DNA from 4 places in the Mesorhizobium sp. M0848 genome. Region 1 is predicted to be linked to each of the others. Evidence: riboswitches for the same ligand, from Rfam matches in the RefSeq annotation. Region 1 holds a riboswitch; each other region holds the start of a gene.
What was found. A riboswitch is a leader RNA that binds a small molecule or an ion and turns the genes downstream of it on or off. The one in region 1 is predicted to bind cobalamin.

Region 1 (3,674 bases):
CTACGTCCGCATCCGATCCAGCCAGCCCCGCCAATCTCCGCACCAGCGCGCTCATATTCGCCGGGCCGCCCTCGCGGAAATAGTCGAGCAGGCCATCGAGCTCCTCGCGCGGCAGCGTCGAGGCTTCGATCAGGCGCAGATCCTCGTCGCGGCATTCGCCGGGCAGCAGCGCCAGCTTTATGCCGTGTGCGCGAGCGGTCGAGGCAAGCTGGTCGCAGCCGTAGCGCCACCAGTCGTAGCCGCCGAGGATGCGCACGAGGATGACCTCGGCGTGGCGGGCGACGCTGTCGACCCAGAGGTCGACGGACATGGGATGGCGCAGGTCACGCAGGGCAGCCAGCCGCATCGAGGGCAGGCGGCCGGCATCGGCCTTCCAGGCTGCCGCCAGTCCGGCGAGGTCGCTGTCGGTGAAGGACAGGGCCACGATATCCGCCGGCGTCTGCCGCAGATCGACCGGCTCGGCGAGGTCGTCGAGCGAGGCGGATGTCGTGGTGAGGATGTGCATCGCAACCCGTGTCCGAAATCAGCCGGCGAGTATACGCTCGATCGCCGGGCGGTTCAGCCCCTTCAGGCCGATGACGACGAGGCGCGAACGGCGGTCGTCCTGCACCGTCCAGGCGCGGTCATAGTAGTGGTTGACGCGCGGCCCGACAGCCTGCAGCAACAGCCGCATCGGCTTGCCGCCGACCTCGACGAAGCCTTTTACACGCAGCACGTTTTCTTCTTCGGCGACGGTGGCGACACGCTTTGCCAGCTCATCGGGATTGGCGATCGAGGCAATGTCGACGATGAACGTGTCGAAGTCGTCATGCTCGTGGTCGAATGCGCCGTCATGATGGGACTTGCGGTTTTCGATGTCGTCCTCGACGGCCAGACCGAGCCCGAGCAGCACGGAGGGATCGACCTTGCCATGCGACGTCGGCACGATCTTCACCGCGCGGGCGGAGTGTTCGCCAATGATGGCATTGGCGCGGGCGGTGCCGGCGGCGTCCATCAGGTCGCTCTTCGACAGGATGATCAGGTCGGCGCAGGCGATCTGGTCCTCGAACACCTCTTCCACCGGATCGTCGTGATCGAGCGTCTCGTCCCCGGCGCGCTGCGCCTGCAGGGCGTCCATGTCGTTGGCGACGCGGCCTTCGGCCAATGCCGGGCCGTCGACCACGGCGATGACGCCATCGACTGTGACGCGGCTCTTCACGCTCGGCCACTGGAACGCCTGGACCAGCGGCTTGGGCAGCGCCAGGCCCGAGGTTTCGATCAGGATATGGTCGACCCTCGGCGTCAGCGCGAGGATCTTGTCGAGCGCCGGGACGAAATCGTCGGCGACGGTGCAGCAGATGCAGCCATTGGCCAGTTCGACGATGTTTTCCTCCGGGCAGGTGTCGATGCCGCAGCCCTTCAAAATCTCGCCGTCGATGCCGATGTCGCCGAATTCGTTGACGATGATGGCAATACGCTTGCCGCCGGCGTTTTCCAGGAGATGGCGGACCAGCGTCGTCTTGCCGGCGCCGAGGAAGCCGGTGACGACGGTGCAGGGAACGCGCGAGACGGAAGCAGTCATGATCAGTCCTTCAACAGGTCGAGGGGAGGGATGCGGGCAACGAGGCCACGCTTCAGGCTATCGGGGCGGCCGCGCCATGGAATCAGGCCGTCCTTCGAGGTGGCGAAGAGCTTGGCGCCTGTCACGAGGTCGGCGCCGCTGGTCGTGGTCAGGTCGCCGAAGACATAGCTCCAGCAGCCGTCGCGCAGGATGGCGGCGCTGAGGCGCCGCTTGCAATTGCCGAGGCATTCGACGCTGCGGATGCGAATATCGTCGCCAGATGCGGCGCGGCGCGTGTCGTCCGCCAGCAATTCGCCGGCACGGGGATGGGCGTCGGAGCCGGTCTCATTGCGGCAGGAGGCGCAGACGATGATGGTGACGCCGGCCAAGGCATCATCATGGCCGGACGAAATATCCGCTGTGCCAGCCGAAAAACTGCTGTCGTGGTCCAAGATCGGGCTCCTTGCCCGGAAACCCGCCGGGCGATCGGATTCTAAAGTCGCAGACGGCAGGTCTCCTGGCTCGCGAGTCATCGCCTTGGGTAGCCGCCTTCCCGGGAACTCCCCAGTGGCTTTCGGCCTTGGCTCTTCGCTTACAGTTGCGGGGACAGCCGCGGATTTGGGATTTTGCCCCGCACCGCATTCCCTCTTAGCCCTTGCCGTTGCGGGCAAGGGACCATCTGGAACCGGATTTAGGCTTTTGCGGGCGGCGGTGTCAACGCGAGCTTACGACACGGCGATGTCGGCCAGCGCCGGACCCAAATCCCCGGCAGGCGTCACTTCGATGCGTTCGAGTCCGAGCCAGCCCTGCATCTGCTTCAATTCCTCGAACAGCTCTGCAGCGGTTTCAGGCGGTGCACCGGGCTCCGCATAGGCCGCATGGACGCGCAGTATGCTGGCCGGACGGTCGGCCTTGAGGTCGACGCGTGCCACGATCCTGTCGCCGAGCAGGAACGGCAGGACATAATAGCCATATTGCCGCTTGTCGGCCGGCGTGTAGATCTCGATGCGGTAGTGGAAATCGAACAGCCGCTCGGTGCGCGACCGCTCGAAGACGACCGGATCGAACGGCGCCAGCAGGGCGCGGGCCTCGACTTTGCGCGGCAGGCGGGCGTCTTTATGAAGATAGGCCGGCTTGTCCCAACCTTCGACACGCACCGGCAGCAGCTCGCCCGTTTCAACCAGTTCCTCCAACCGGCCTTTCATGTCGGCCGGCGACAGCCGGAAATAATCGCGCAAATCGCCTGAAGTCGCCACGCCGTGGGCGCGGGCGGAAATGCGCAGCAATTCGCGGTGCGCGTCCTCAGGCGTCGGTACCGGCAGATCGAGGATCGCCTGCGGCAGCACGCGTTCGGGCAGGTCATAGAAGCGCTCGAAACCGCGGCGGTGCGCCGTGGTGATGCGCCCGGCCCAGAACAGCCATTCGAAGGCGTGCTTGGCATGGCTCCAGCCCCACCAGCCGCCCGAGCCTTTCTGGCCTTCGAGCGCGGAAGCGGCGATCGGGCCGCGCTCGGCGACCTGGCGGTAGATCTCTTCGATGTAGGCGGCGTGCTCGCGGCCCCATTTGGCGAGGCCCAGATACATTTCGTCGCCGCGCTCGGCGCGCTGCATGCGCCAGCGCATCAGCGGGTATGTCTCGACCGGCAGGAAGGAGGCCTCGTGCCCCCAGTATTCGAAAACCGTGCGCTTGCGCGCCACGGCCGCGTTGTCGAGCAGCGAGAACGGGTAGGGGCCAAGGCGCGAATAGAGCGGCATATAATGAGCGCGCACCACCGCGCTGACGGAATCGATCTGCAGCAGGCCGGTGCGGGAGAGGGTGCGGGCAAAATGTCGGCGGTCAGGCGTGCCGGTCGGGCGGGGATCGAGAAACCCCTGGGCGGCAAGCGCGATGCGACGGGCCGTGGGGAGCGAGATCTTTTCCTTCATGCAGGCATCACTTTGAAGTGTTTTGACCGAGGGTCGAATGGCTGATTCCAACCCATGCTAGCAGGGTTTTGGCGGCATCCATGTCAGGAGAGAAAAGTGGAGTAAAAAGCGAAGGAAATCAAACAGGAGCGGATCGGACCAGTTTGCCGCGATATGCCGTCCAGGTCGGTGTTTTGAACAAGGTTTGACTTGCTTCGCTGGAAGTGCTG
Region 2 (3,674 bases), on a different contig from region 1:
CGGTCGCTGCCCTGAGCGGGCGTCTGGGCAGCCGGTTCCGAGGTCTTGGTGGAAGCCGTGTACGACTGGTCCACTGCGGCGGCAGGCTGGTTAGAGCCGTTCGAACCGTAGTTGTCGCTGCCGGCGAAAGCGCTGCCGGAGATGGCCAGAACGGCGGCGGCAGCAATGAGGATCTTGTTCATCTTAAATACTCCTGAATGTCTGAATTTCGCCAGGGCGGCGGGCGAGCCCGCCGTCGACTGGGAATCGGCTGTTAGTTGTTGCCGAAGACGTTGCGGTCAGCACCCTGGGCAGGCGCCTGAGCAGCCGGTTCCGACTTCTTGGTCGAAGCGGTGTACGAGCTGTCGACAGCAGTGGCTGCCGCGGCGTTCGAACCGTAGTGGTCGCTACCAGCGAAGGCGCTGCCGGAAATGGCCAGAAGGGCTGCGGCAGTGAGAATGATCTTTTTCATTTTTGTACTCCAGTATCGTCTTTTTCCGTCCGTCTAGCGGCGTGTCTTGGAAATGAAATCGCGTCGTTCGGACAGCCCCGATGTGGGAGGGCAACCCCGCCTTTTCCAATCACGAAGTTGTTCCGTGTGGACCATGAATCCACACCTTGAAATTGTGCCAAGGGAATCTACGGGTATATTTTTCTTCTTTAAATCAGCATGTTAAGTGTAACCGCTGGATGGATCACTGACTGTTTCAGAGGCCCAGCGTTCACACCGTCCTGCACGCACCGTCAACAGAAACGAACCGTTCGGTTCGATTTTAGATCGAGCTAATAGTCACTTTTCGAAACCGTTAACCTTTTTTGACCCCGCCAAGGGGTCCGATTCGGGGATATCGCAGCCGGCAAAATGGTCATCCGGGAGGTGGATTTCAGCCCGCGACGGTCTGCGGGAACGTTCGCAGGCCGTGTCGCGCCGCATGGATACGATGTCGTTTTCATGCCGACGGCGCGCCCCCGATCGTGGTTAGATCATACCATCTCAGGTGCCGCTTCGTGACGACGAGGCGGAGAATTGGGAAGCCGGTCAGAATCCGGCGCTGCCCCCGCAACGGTGGTGGAGTTCAAGTCGCAACGGGAGACCACTGGGCAACTGCCTGGGAAGGTGTCGCGATGGTCCGCAAGGACAACTCCAGAGCCCGGAAACCAGCCCAAGATTGTTAGACTCGACTGATCGCGGTGGGCGGTCAAGAGGTGGATAGCGCATGTCTGGCACCTAGCCGGCCTGCGTTTCAATCCTTCCTCCATCACCACCAGTTCAGTCCTTAGAAACGAGGACAGGACATGGATACCCGCAACGACATGCTGAGGCTCCTGAAGGGGCGCCGGCAAGGCTTTTCGCTGGAGCAGCCCTTCTACACCGATCCGGACTACTTCAAGCTCGACATGGAGCTGATCTGGTATCGCGACTGGCTGTTCATCGGCCATGATTGCGAACTGCCGAAGCCGGGCAGCTACATCACCGTGCAGATCGGCGACTATCCGGTGGTCCTTGTCCGCGACCAGCACGGCAAGATCAACGCCTTCCACAATTCCTGCCGCCATCGCGGCAGCCGTGTATGCAACACGGAGAAGGGCACGGCGGCAAAGCTCGTCTGCCCCTATCACCAGTGGACCTATGAGCTGGACGGCCGCCTGCTGTTTGCCCGCCAGATGGCCGACGGTTTCGACAAGAGTGATTTCAGCCTGAAGCCGGTCGCCTGCGAGAGCGTCGGCGGCTACATCTTCATCTGTCTGGCCAAGGAGCCGGCGGATTTCGCGCCGATGCGGGCGATGATCGAACCCTATCTTTTGCCGCACCGGTTGCGTGAAGCAAAGATCGCCTTCGAGAGCACGATCGTCGAGAAGGGCAACTGGAAGCTGGTCTGGGAAAACAACCGCGAGTGCTATCACTGCGCCGCCAATCATCCTGAGCTGTGCAAGACCTTCCCCGAGGCTCCGACCGTGACCGGCGTCAACGGCGCCGACAGCGACCCTGAAATGGTCGCGCACTGGGCCAAATGCGAGGCATCAGGCCTGCCGAGCAAATTCCGCATCGATCCGGCAGGGCAGTACCGCGCCACCCGCGCGCCGCTGCTGCGCGATGCCGTCAGCTACACCATGACGGGAAAACGGGCGGTCCAGAAGAACCTGTCCGACAGCGTTTCAACCGACCGCATCGGCTCCTTGCTGCTTTATCATTATCCGACAACCTGGAACCATATCCTCGGCGACCATGCCGTCACCTTCCGCGTGCTGCCGATCAGTGCCACGGAAACCGCGGTGACGACAAAATGGCTCGTCCACAAGGATGCGGTCGAAGGCGTCGACTACGATCTCGCTGAGCTCACCCATGTCTGGACCGAGACCAACGACCAGGACCGTCGCATCGTCGAGGAAAACGCCTTCGGCATCTTGTCGCCGGCCTACGAACCAGGCCCCTATTCGGAGCTGCATGAGGGCGGCGTGATCCAGTTCGTCGAGTGGTACGCGTCGTTCATCGGACCGCGCCTTGCAGAAGGCGACCGGCCGGCCCTGCGCAGCGTCGCCTAGCCCAGGGGACAAGAGGATGAATGCGATGACGGACCTTGGCCTCTATCGCCATCTCGACCAGATGACGCCCTGGAACGACAGGCTGCAGGTGCTGGAAGTGATCGGCGTCAGTGACGAAGCGCCTGACGTGAAGACCTTCACCTTCCGCTCCGACAACCAGACCTGGTTCCGCTACAAACCGGGCCAGTTCGTGACGCTGGAATTACCGACATCGGACGGGCCGCTGATGCGCACCTACACGCTGTCGTCCTCGCCGTCGCGGCCGTTCTCAATCGCGGTGACGGTCAAGGCGCAGGCGGGCAGCACCGGTACGCGCTGGATGTTCGACCATCTGACGCCGGGCTCGCACGTCAAGGCCTATGGGCCGACCGGCGACTTCTCGCTACACAGCCACCCGGCGGCCAAATATCTGTTCATTTCGGCCGGCTCCGGCGTGACGCCGATGATGTCGATGCTGCGCTGGCTGAACGACTGTGCGCCATGGACAGATGTCGGCTTCGTCAACTGTGCGCGCCGCCCGGAAGAGATCATTTTCCGCAAGGAACTCGAGCTGCTCGGCAGCCGCATGCCCGGCCTGTCGCTCGGCTTCATGATCGAGGAGCGGTCGAGCCGCGAGGGCTGGTTCGGCCATATGGGCCGCATCGACGCGATCCGGCTGCCATTGCTGGCGCCCGATTTCCGTGAGCGCGAGATCTTCTGCTGCGGCCCCGATCCCTTCATGCGCGCCGTGCGCGGCATGCTGAACGCCGCCGGCTTCGACATGGCGAAATACCATCAGGAAAGCTTTGCGGCGCCTGCCGTGGAGGAGATCCAGGCGCCGTTCTCGCCACTGCCGGAAGACGGCGCCGCCGTTGCCGTCGAGGCCGTGACGCCGATCCGGTTTTCGCTTTCCGATGTCGATGCCGAATGCGTCGCCGGCCAGACCGTGCTGCAGACGGCACGCGCCTCTGGGGTGCGGATTCCCGCCGCCTGCGAGTTCGGCCTGTGCGGCACCTGCAAGGTGAGGAAGGTCGCGGGCGACGTCGAGATGAGTCACAATGGCGGCATCCTCGATCACGAAATCGAGGACGGCTTTATCCTCGCCTGTTGCTCGAAGCCGCTTTCTGCGCTTGAAATCGAAGCGTGACCGGCTGCGCTCGCCCGAGTCTGCG
Region 3 (3,674 bases), on a different contig from region 1:
TCCCTCACTTCGTCGCGGATGGCGAGCGCGATCTGGCGGCAGGCTTCGGAGCGGGGTACGTCGTCGCGAACAAAAGACCAATTGAGAATGGTGACGGGGCCTGTGAGCATTCCCTTCACGGGCTTTTCCGTAAGCGACTGGGCGAATTGCCACCAGCGCACTGTCATCGGATTGCGCCTCGATACGTCGCCGAAAATGATGGGGGGACGCACGTAGCGCGACCCATAGCTTTGTACCCAGGCATGCTGGGTGAGCGCGAAGCCGGACAACTGCTCGCCGAAATGCTGTACCATGTCGTTTCGCTCGAACTCACCGTGCACCAGCACGTCCAGCCCGATCTCTTCCTGCCAGCGAATTGCAGCCTCGATCTCCTTCTTCAGGAACGTCTCATAGTCGACATAGCTCAGCTGGCCCTTCGCATGAGCGGCCCGCGCCTTGCGTACCTGCGGCGTCTGCGGGAAGGACCCGATGGTCGTCGTCGGGAACGGCGGCAGCCCGAGTGAGCCGGCTTGGACTCTGGAGCGCTCGCCAAAAGCGCTCTCTCGTCGCTTCGCGCTGTCCTCAATGCTAGCGATCCGCCCCTGAACAAGCGGGTCATGGATCCTCGTGGATGTCACGCGCGTGGCGGCAGCCTCGGCAGACGCTTTCAACGCGCCTGCCACCGCATCCCTGCCTTGGGACAGGGCCCGGGCCAGCAAGACCAGCTCGTCGGTCTTCTGGGCCGCGAAGGCGAGCCACGACCTGATGTCGGCGTCGAGTTCCGTCTCCATGCGCAGATCAATCGGCACATGCAGCATCGAGCAAGAAGGCGCGATCTCGACGCGGTCCAAGGGCCAGCCGGCGACGATCGGTTTGATGCGGTCGAGAATGGCGGGCAGGTTCGCACGCCAGACGTTGCGGCCATCGATCAAGCCAAGCGAGAGCACCAGATCCTTCGGAGCGAGCCGACCCACCGTTTCCAGGTGCTCGGGAGCGCGCACGAGATCAATATGCAGCCCGGCCAGGGGCAGAGAAACCGCGGTTTCGAGATTGTCTCCCAGCGACCCGAAATACGTAGCCAGCATGATCTTCAGCTCGGGCGCGGCTTTCGACAGCTGGCCATAGGCGAATTCGAACGCAGCTCGTTCGTTCGGGTTCAGATCGAGGACAAGCGCTGGCTCATCGATCTGCACCCAGTCGGCTCCCGACAGCTTCAGCCTCTGCAGGACTTGCTCGTAAACGGGCAGCAGCCGCGGTAGGAGCGCGATGGGACCGAACCCCTCGGCAGGCGATTTCGCCAGCTTGAGGAAGGTGATGGGTCCAAGGATGACTGGGCGTGTGTGAATGCCGAGAGCTTTAGCCTCGAGGAAGTAATCGACCGGCTTCGATGACGAGAGGGCGAACGTCTGATCATCATTGAGTTCCGGCACAATGTAGTGGTAGTTGGTGTCAAACCACTTGGTCATTTCCATCGCGGTTACACCAGGTCCATGAGCCTCCTCCTGGTGACCAGCGTGTCCACAATCCTCCGTCTGACCCTGGTTGCCGCGCGCCATTGCGAAGTAGATGTCAAGTGGGACCTCGCCGCTATTCCAGCCGTAACGGGATGGAACGGCCCCGACCATGGCTGCGGTGTCGAGCACATGGTCGTAAAGCGAGAAGTCGTTCGACGGGATTTTCGACACGCCGCGATCGCGCTGCTCTTCCCAGCTAGCGGCACGGAGCGCCTTCGACGTCGTGAGAAGGTCGCCAGCGGACGATGTTCCGGACCAGTAGCTTTCAAGCGCGAATTTCAGTTCTCGCCGACGACCGAAGCGCGGCACGCCGAGCGTTGCTACAGGAATTTCCTGAGAGTCAGTCATGTCATACCCCGATGGTTGGGGCGTCGATGACAAGGAAGGCGCTAGCAGGCCGGCACGAACGCCGGCTTGCAGCGGCCACCGAGACACCCCGCCCGTGGACGTAATTCGCCGTGGCAGGTCTCCTGGCTCGCGGGGTCATAGCCTCTACCGGTCTTCCTGAGGGTATTCGCCTCAGTGACATGAGTGGGGTTGGCTCGCCGCTAACAGTTGCGGGGGCAGCGCCGGCATTGCACCGGCTTCCCTCTTAGCTCCGCTGCGGCAGCGCCGCACGCGAGAACCACGACACGCAGACAATCACAGGAGTCCGCACTTTTGTCAATGACGCATAACGAAATGTTTATGTCGTTATGTGATTTCGCTTTTACGCTTGTCTAACAGTGTGAAATATTCAGTCGCATTGGCGGCGCTGCTCCGCTGCCACCATTGTCCAACTAATGGATCCCTGTCGGGCTGCGACATCCCTCGCAGGTCGCCGATGAAGGATTTCGGACAAGACTTCAAGCGCGTGACAACGTCATTAGAATGCAGAAGATCGCATTGGTGGCGATGTTTAACGATGCGGCCGCAAGCCGTGCGTGCGTGGTAGAAGCGGTTTTCTCGGAGTGAGCGCCAAACCGTGGTCCGAGGGGAATTGGCACGCCAGTCGTCATCACGGGTGACTAGGCAATCGTGATGACTCCGCTCGGCGGCAAGAGACCACACTGACGGAGCCTGGCTCTCAAGGGTCTGATGCAAAGCCCGACTGTGGTCCCGATAAGCCGCTTAAGCCGCATTCAGGCGGTCAGGATAAGTATCTCTCTCTCCAAGCGCTCGGCATTGAGGGATGCGCAAATGCAGGCAAAGCTCGCGTGCTTCATATTCTGCATCATACGATCGGCAGGACCCAGTTTTTATCCAGTGCACGCGTCAGCGCGGTGTGCAATTCTGGCTCGGTCCGATACGAAGGCATTTGGGCCTCGCTGATCCAGCCCAAGCCAACATAGTGGAAGTGATCCGCAGGGACCGTAACCCGGCTGCTGTCCAGTTGCCGAACGAAGTCCGCTGACCAATGGTGGATCGTATACGCTTCAAGTTTGTCCATCATCCTCCGCCAGCGTTGGATGCGTTCTTCGCGCGGCATGCTGGCCGCTCTTGAGATCGCGGTAGCTATCTCGTCGGAGAGCCTCGGATTTACCAGCAGGGCGTCCTCGCCGAAGTCTTCGGCCGCGCCGGCAAACTTCGATAACACCAGAACGCCAGGGTCGCTCGGATCTTGTGCAGCAATGTATTCTTTCGCCACAAGATTCATGCCATCGCGCAACGGCGTCACAACGCAAACACGCGCGGCTCTGTAAAGACCCGCTATCTCAGCTTGGGTGAACGACCTGTTCTCATAGATAATCGGCATCCACTCGTCCGTGCCATGCCGGTTGTTGACTTGATTGACGAGTCTTTCGACGTCGCGCCGATATTCGCTGTACGCTTGGATGTCGCCACGTGAGGGAGTTGCGATTTGCAAGAGCGAGACACGTTGCGGCTCGACTGCCAGCAGATCGAAAGCTTTAATCCGATTGTCGATGCCCTTGGTGTAGTCGAGCCGATCGACGCCGATAACTAGCTTTGCTCCGCCAAGTTTCAACTGCGAAATGTAGGCTTTCTGCGCCTCAAGCGAATCTGCGGCACACTGTTCGAATTGCTTCGGATCGATACCTATAGGAAAATTTTGGCATTGCGTCTGGCCATGGTCCGAGAAAACGACCCCGTTCTTGCTCTCCAGCCCCAAATGAGATTGGACACAGGCGAGGAAATTGCTCACATCACGGTCGGTCTGGAAACCGAGCAGATCATACTCGA
Region 4 (3,674 bases), on a different contig from region 1:
CCGGATCTTGCCGTCGAACAGATAGGTGACCGTCGACAGGCCGATATGCGGATGCGGACGGACATCCAGTGCCTGACCGGCGCGCAGGATCGCGGGACCCATGCGGTCGAAGAAGATGAACGGCCCCACCAGCCGCCTTTTTGCCGTCGGCAGGGCACGGCGCACCTGAAAACCGCCGATATCCTTGGCGTTGGGTATGACCATCAATTCGATCTGATCGCTGGCGAAGGCATCGCCTGCCTCAGGGTCTTTCCCGGGGAAGAAGCTCATGGACTCTCCTTGTCGGTGGTCGAAGGCCGCCTGGCCGCATCAGGCAAAGCGGATCGCCGCCTTTGCCCGCAGCTTGGCCGCCACCTCTTCGCGATTACGCGGATGCTGGTGGGTTTCCAGGGAATCGAGCAGTTCGCGCGCCGAGGCGGCGATGGCTTCGACGGCATGGTCGAAGGCGTGCTGGTTCTGCTTCGAGGGCCGCGTCGTTCCGCTCAGCTTGCGGACGAACTGAAGAGCCGCGTCGCGCACCTCGTCATTGGTTGCCGGCGGATCAAAATTGAACAGGGTCTTGATGTTTCTGCACATCGCTTCCGTATCTCCTCTTGTCCTTGAGCTGTTTCAAGCGGAACGAGTTATATCCTCGATCATGATCCTGTCCAAAAACTGGTGAGGCGAGGCCATCGTTCGGACCGGGCCTCAATCCGCGTCGAGTGGCTCCGTTCCGACCGGCTTGCCGTCGCGCGACAGCCTGATCTTCTCGACCTTGTCCTCGGCGGCCTTCAGCAGCCGGTCGCAATGCGCCTTCAGCGCCTCGCCACGTTCATAGATCCTGATCGACTGGTCGAGCGGCACGTCGCCACGCTCCAGATCATCGACGATCTTCTCCAGCGCATCGAGTGCCTGCTCGAAGCTCATCGCCTTGACGTCTTCGTTGGTCTCATCGGCCATCATTCATCCTTTCATCAGTCGCCCGACATGGGCGGCGACCGAAAATGCCAATCCCTGCAGATCGTAGCCGCCCTCGAGCAGGCTGACGAGCCGGTTGCCGCTGTGGCGTGCCGCGCGCTGCATCAGCTGGCCGGTCGCCCAGTCGAAATCATCCTCGGTCAGATTGATCTCGGCCAGCGGATCGCGGTGGTGCGCGTCGAACCCCGCCGAAATGATGATCAGGTCGGGCGCGAAATTGTCGAGCGCGGGCAGGACGCGCGACAGGAAGGCATCGCGAAACACTTCGCTGCCGGTCTGCGGCGCCAGCGGTGCGTTGACGATGTTGCCGGCGCCCGTTTCGGTCTTCGCTCCGGTGCCGGGATAAAGCGGCATCTGGTGTGTCGAGCAATAGAGCACCGACGGATCGTCCCAGAAAATATCCTGCGTGCCATTGCCGTGATGCACGTCCCAGTCGACGACGGCAACGCGCTCGACACCGTGTTTCTTCTGCGCATAACGCGCCGCGATCGCCGCCGTGTTGAACAGGCAAAAGCCCATCGCCGTGGTCTTTTCGGCATGATGGCCGGGCGGCCGGGCGGCGACGAAGACGTTGTCGGCGCGGCCCGAAAAGACATCATCGACGGCGGCGTTGGCGGCGCCGATCGCGGTGATCGCCGCTTGCCAGCTCTTCGGGCTGGCAGTGGTGTCGGCATCGATGCGGGCAATCCCCTCGTCGGGGATGGCGGCGCGAACGCGGGCGACGAAATCGGCGGGATGCGCGTAGAGGATGGTGGCCTCGTCGCCTTCCGGCGCCTGAATACGATCGAGCCCGGCAAAGGCTTCGTCGTCGAGCACGCGCTCGATGGCGCGTAAGCGGTCGGGCCGCTCGGGATGTCCGGGCGGCGTGAGATGCTCGAGGAAGATCGGATGGGTGTAGAGACGGGTGGTCATCGTCCTAATCTAGTGACCCGGATCGACAAAGGCCATGCACGGGCGGCCGATGACTGGGGAAAATCGCGACTGCGTCCATTCGCGTCGCCGCAGGCATTGGCCCCGCGGGCGCTTCGGCGTAAGGTCCCTGGTACTGCCTGGTGCCCGCCGCAAGCGGGAGAATCGGGAACACGGTTGAATTCCGTGGCGTGCCCAACGCTGTGAGGGGGACCGCGCCGGTAAATGCCACTGTCGATGACGGGAAGGCACCGGACGCGGGTTGATCCCGAGCCAGAAGACCGGCCTGGCAGGCATTGTCATCCGCGTGGTCAGGCGGATGGCATCAGAGCGACGTGCGTCTACTTGGACGCACAAAGTACGCTCTGTCAGTTTTGAATCTGCAATCGCAAGGGGACAAGCGATGCCGGAACACATGACCGCTGCCATTGACGATGGATTTGACCAGAATGCGCGCGATGCGGTCTACCGCGCCATGTTCACGCGGCGTGACGTGCGCAGCCATTTCCTGCCCACCGCGATCGATGACGACGTGCTGGCACGGCTGCTGCTTGCCGCCCATCACGCGCCATCGGTCGGCTTCATGCAGCCATGGAATTTCATTGTCATTCGCGATGTCAAACGACGGGCGGAGGTGCGCGACCTGTTCCTGGCCGCGCGAGAACAGGAACTGCCGGCTATCGAGGCGGAAAAACAGGCGCTGTACCGCAAGCTCAAGCTGGAAGGCATCTGCGAGAGCGCGCTCAACATCTGCATCACCTGCGACCGGCAGCGCTCGAAGGGTTCGCCGCTGGGACGTTGGCACAATCCGGAGATGGATCTCTACAGCACCGTCTGCGCGGTGCAGAATTTCTGGCTGGCCGCGCGTGCCGAGGGCGTTGGCGTCGGCTGGGTGAGCATCATCGAGGCTGAGGCGCTGAAGCGGCTGTTGGCCATTCCGGATCACGTAACGCCGGTCGCCTATCTCTGCGTCGGCCGTGTTTCCGAGTTCGCTCCCAAACCGGACCTTGAAACGCATGGCTGGGGACGGCGGCTGCCGCTGCCGGAGCTGATCATGAGCGAGACCTTTTCCGGGCAAGGCGAGACACAGCTCAAATCCACCGTGGCGCGCCTCAACACCGTTCCTGCCTCACCAGACACCATCCGCCCAGCCGATCAGGGTGTGGCGCCGGCCGTAGCCCAGCGCGAACCGCCGAAGGAGGCCAGCGCCTTGTCCTTGAGCTCCCTGAACTTCGACGATGCCTCGGCCAGCCGGGCGTCCCAGGCCGGATCGGGCACCTGGCCCGCGATGGTCTTGAAATAGACCTGCATCAGGCAGGCGATGGCGAAAGGCTCGATGAACGCCGCCTTGAATGCCCAGGCGAAGACGATGGCGAGCACAAAAGCCCAGCCGGCGAGCTGGCCAGGCATCAGGAACAGAATCGCACCGGCAGGTGCCAGCATCATCAGAAAGATGATGAACGACATGCCCCACATGATGACCGCCAGCCAGACGGCGTTCTTGACCATGACCTTGCCGTTCTGAGCATAGAGCACTACGCCTTGGCGCGCCGTCTCGAAGGGCGAGGCTGAATTGATGCGGATGTTGTAGCCGAGGATGATCTCGTCGACATAGGTCAGCGACAGGCGGATCACCGTGTTGATGAAGGAGACCAGGCCGCTCAGGCCTGGTATCGGCAGGAAGGCGGCGATACCGCCGAGCAGGCCGGTGATGGCATGGATGGCACCCTTGACGAGTCGGTCGACGACGAAAAGGATGTTGGCTTCGGCAAAACGCTGGGTGACGACATCCCTGGCGTAGGCGATCT

Region 2: it holds a riboswitch for cobalamin, as region 1 does, so the genes downstream of both, NKH95_RS32235 (aromatic ring-hydroxylating oxygenase subunit alpha) here and NKH95_RS29390 (DUF1636 family protein) in region 1, are expected to answer to the same signal.
Region 3: it holds a riboswitch for cobalamin, as region 1 does, so the genes downstream of both, metE (5-methyltetrahydropteroyltriglutamate--homocysteine S-methyltransferase) here and NKH95_RS29390 (DUF1636 family protein) in region 1, are expected to answer to the same signal.
Region 4: it holds a riboswitch for cobalamin, as region 1 does, so the genes downstream of both, bluB (5,6-dimethylbenzimidazole synthase) here and NKH95_RS29390 (DUF1636 family protein) in region 1, are expected to answer to the same signal.

Annotation. Positions count from the first base shown of each region.
Region 1 is NZ_JAMYOM010000034.1:27,901-31,574, forward strand. It holds gene NKH95_RS29380 (cobaltochelatase subunit CobN) at 1-505, opposite strand, end outside; gene cobW (cobalamin biosynthesis protein CobW) at 524-1,561, opposite strand; gene NKH95_RS29390 (DUF1636 family protein) at 1,564-1,992, opposite strand; cobalamin riboswitch at 2,031-2,235, opposite strand; gene NKH95_RS29395 (winged helix-turn-helix domain-containing protein) at 2,266-3,465, opposite strand.
Region 2 is NZ_JAMYOM010000045.1:20,718-24,391, reverse strand. It holds gene NKH95_RS32245 (DUF680 domain-containing protein) at 1-182, opposite strand, end outside; gene NKH95_RS32240 (DUF680 domain-containing protein) at 254-451, opposite strand; cobalamin riboswitch at 959-1,160, shown strand; gene NKH95_RS32235 (aromatic ring-hydroxylating oxygenase subunit alpha) at 1,276-2,523, shown strand; gene NKH95_RS32230 (FAD-binding oxidoreductase) at 2,549-3,649, shown strand.
Region 3 is NZ_JAMYOM010000044.1:22,298-25,971, forward strand. It holds gene metE (5-methyltetrahydropteroyltriglutamate--homocysteine S-methyltransferase) at 1-1,841, opposite strand, end outside; cobalamin riboswitch at 1,937-2,138, opposite strand; gene NKH95_RS32075 (alpha,alpha-trehalose-phosphate synthase (UDP-forming)) at 2,707-3,674, opposite strand, start outside.
Region 4 is NZ_JAMYOM010000002.1:332,346-336,019, reverse strand. It holds gene NKH95_RS03515 (pirin family protein) at 1-270, opposite strand, end outside; gene NKH95_RS03510 (DUF2277 domain-containing protein) at 310-576, opposite strand; gene NKH95_RS03505 (exodeoxyribonuclease VII small subunit) at 688-939, opposite strand; gene NKH95_RS03500 (histone deacetylase family protein) at 943-1,869, opposite strand; cobalamin riboswitch at 1,991-2,170, shown strand; partial or broken gene bluB (5,6-dimethylbenzimidazole synthase) at 2,186-2,899, shown strand; gene NKH95_RS03490 (hypothetical protein) at 3,022-3,674, opposite strand, start outside.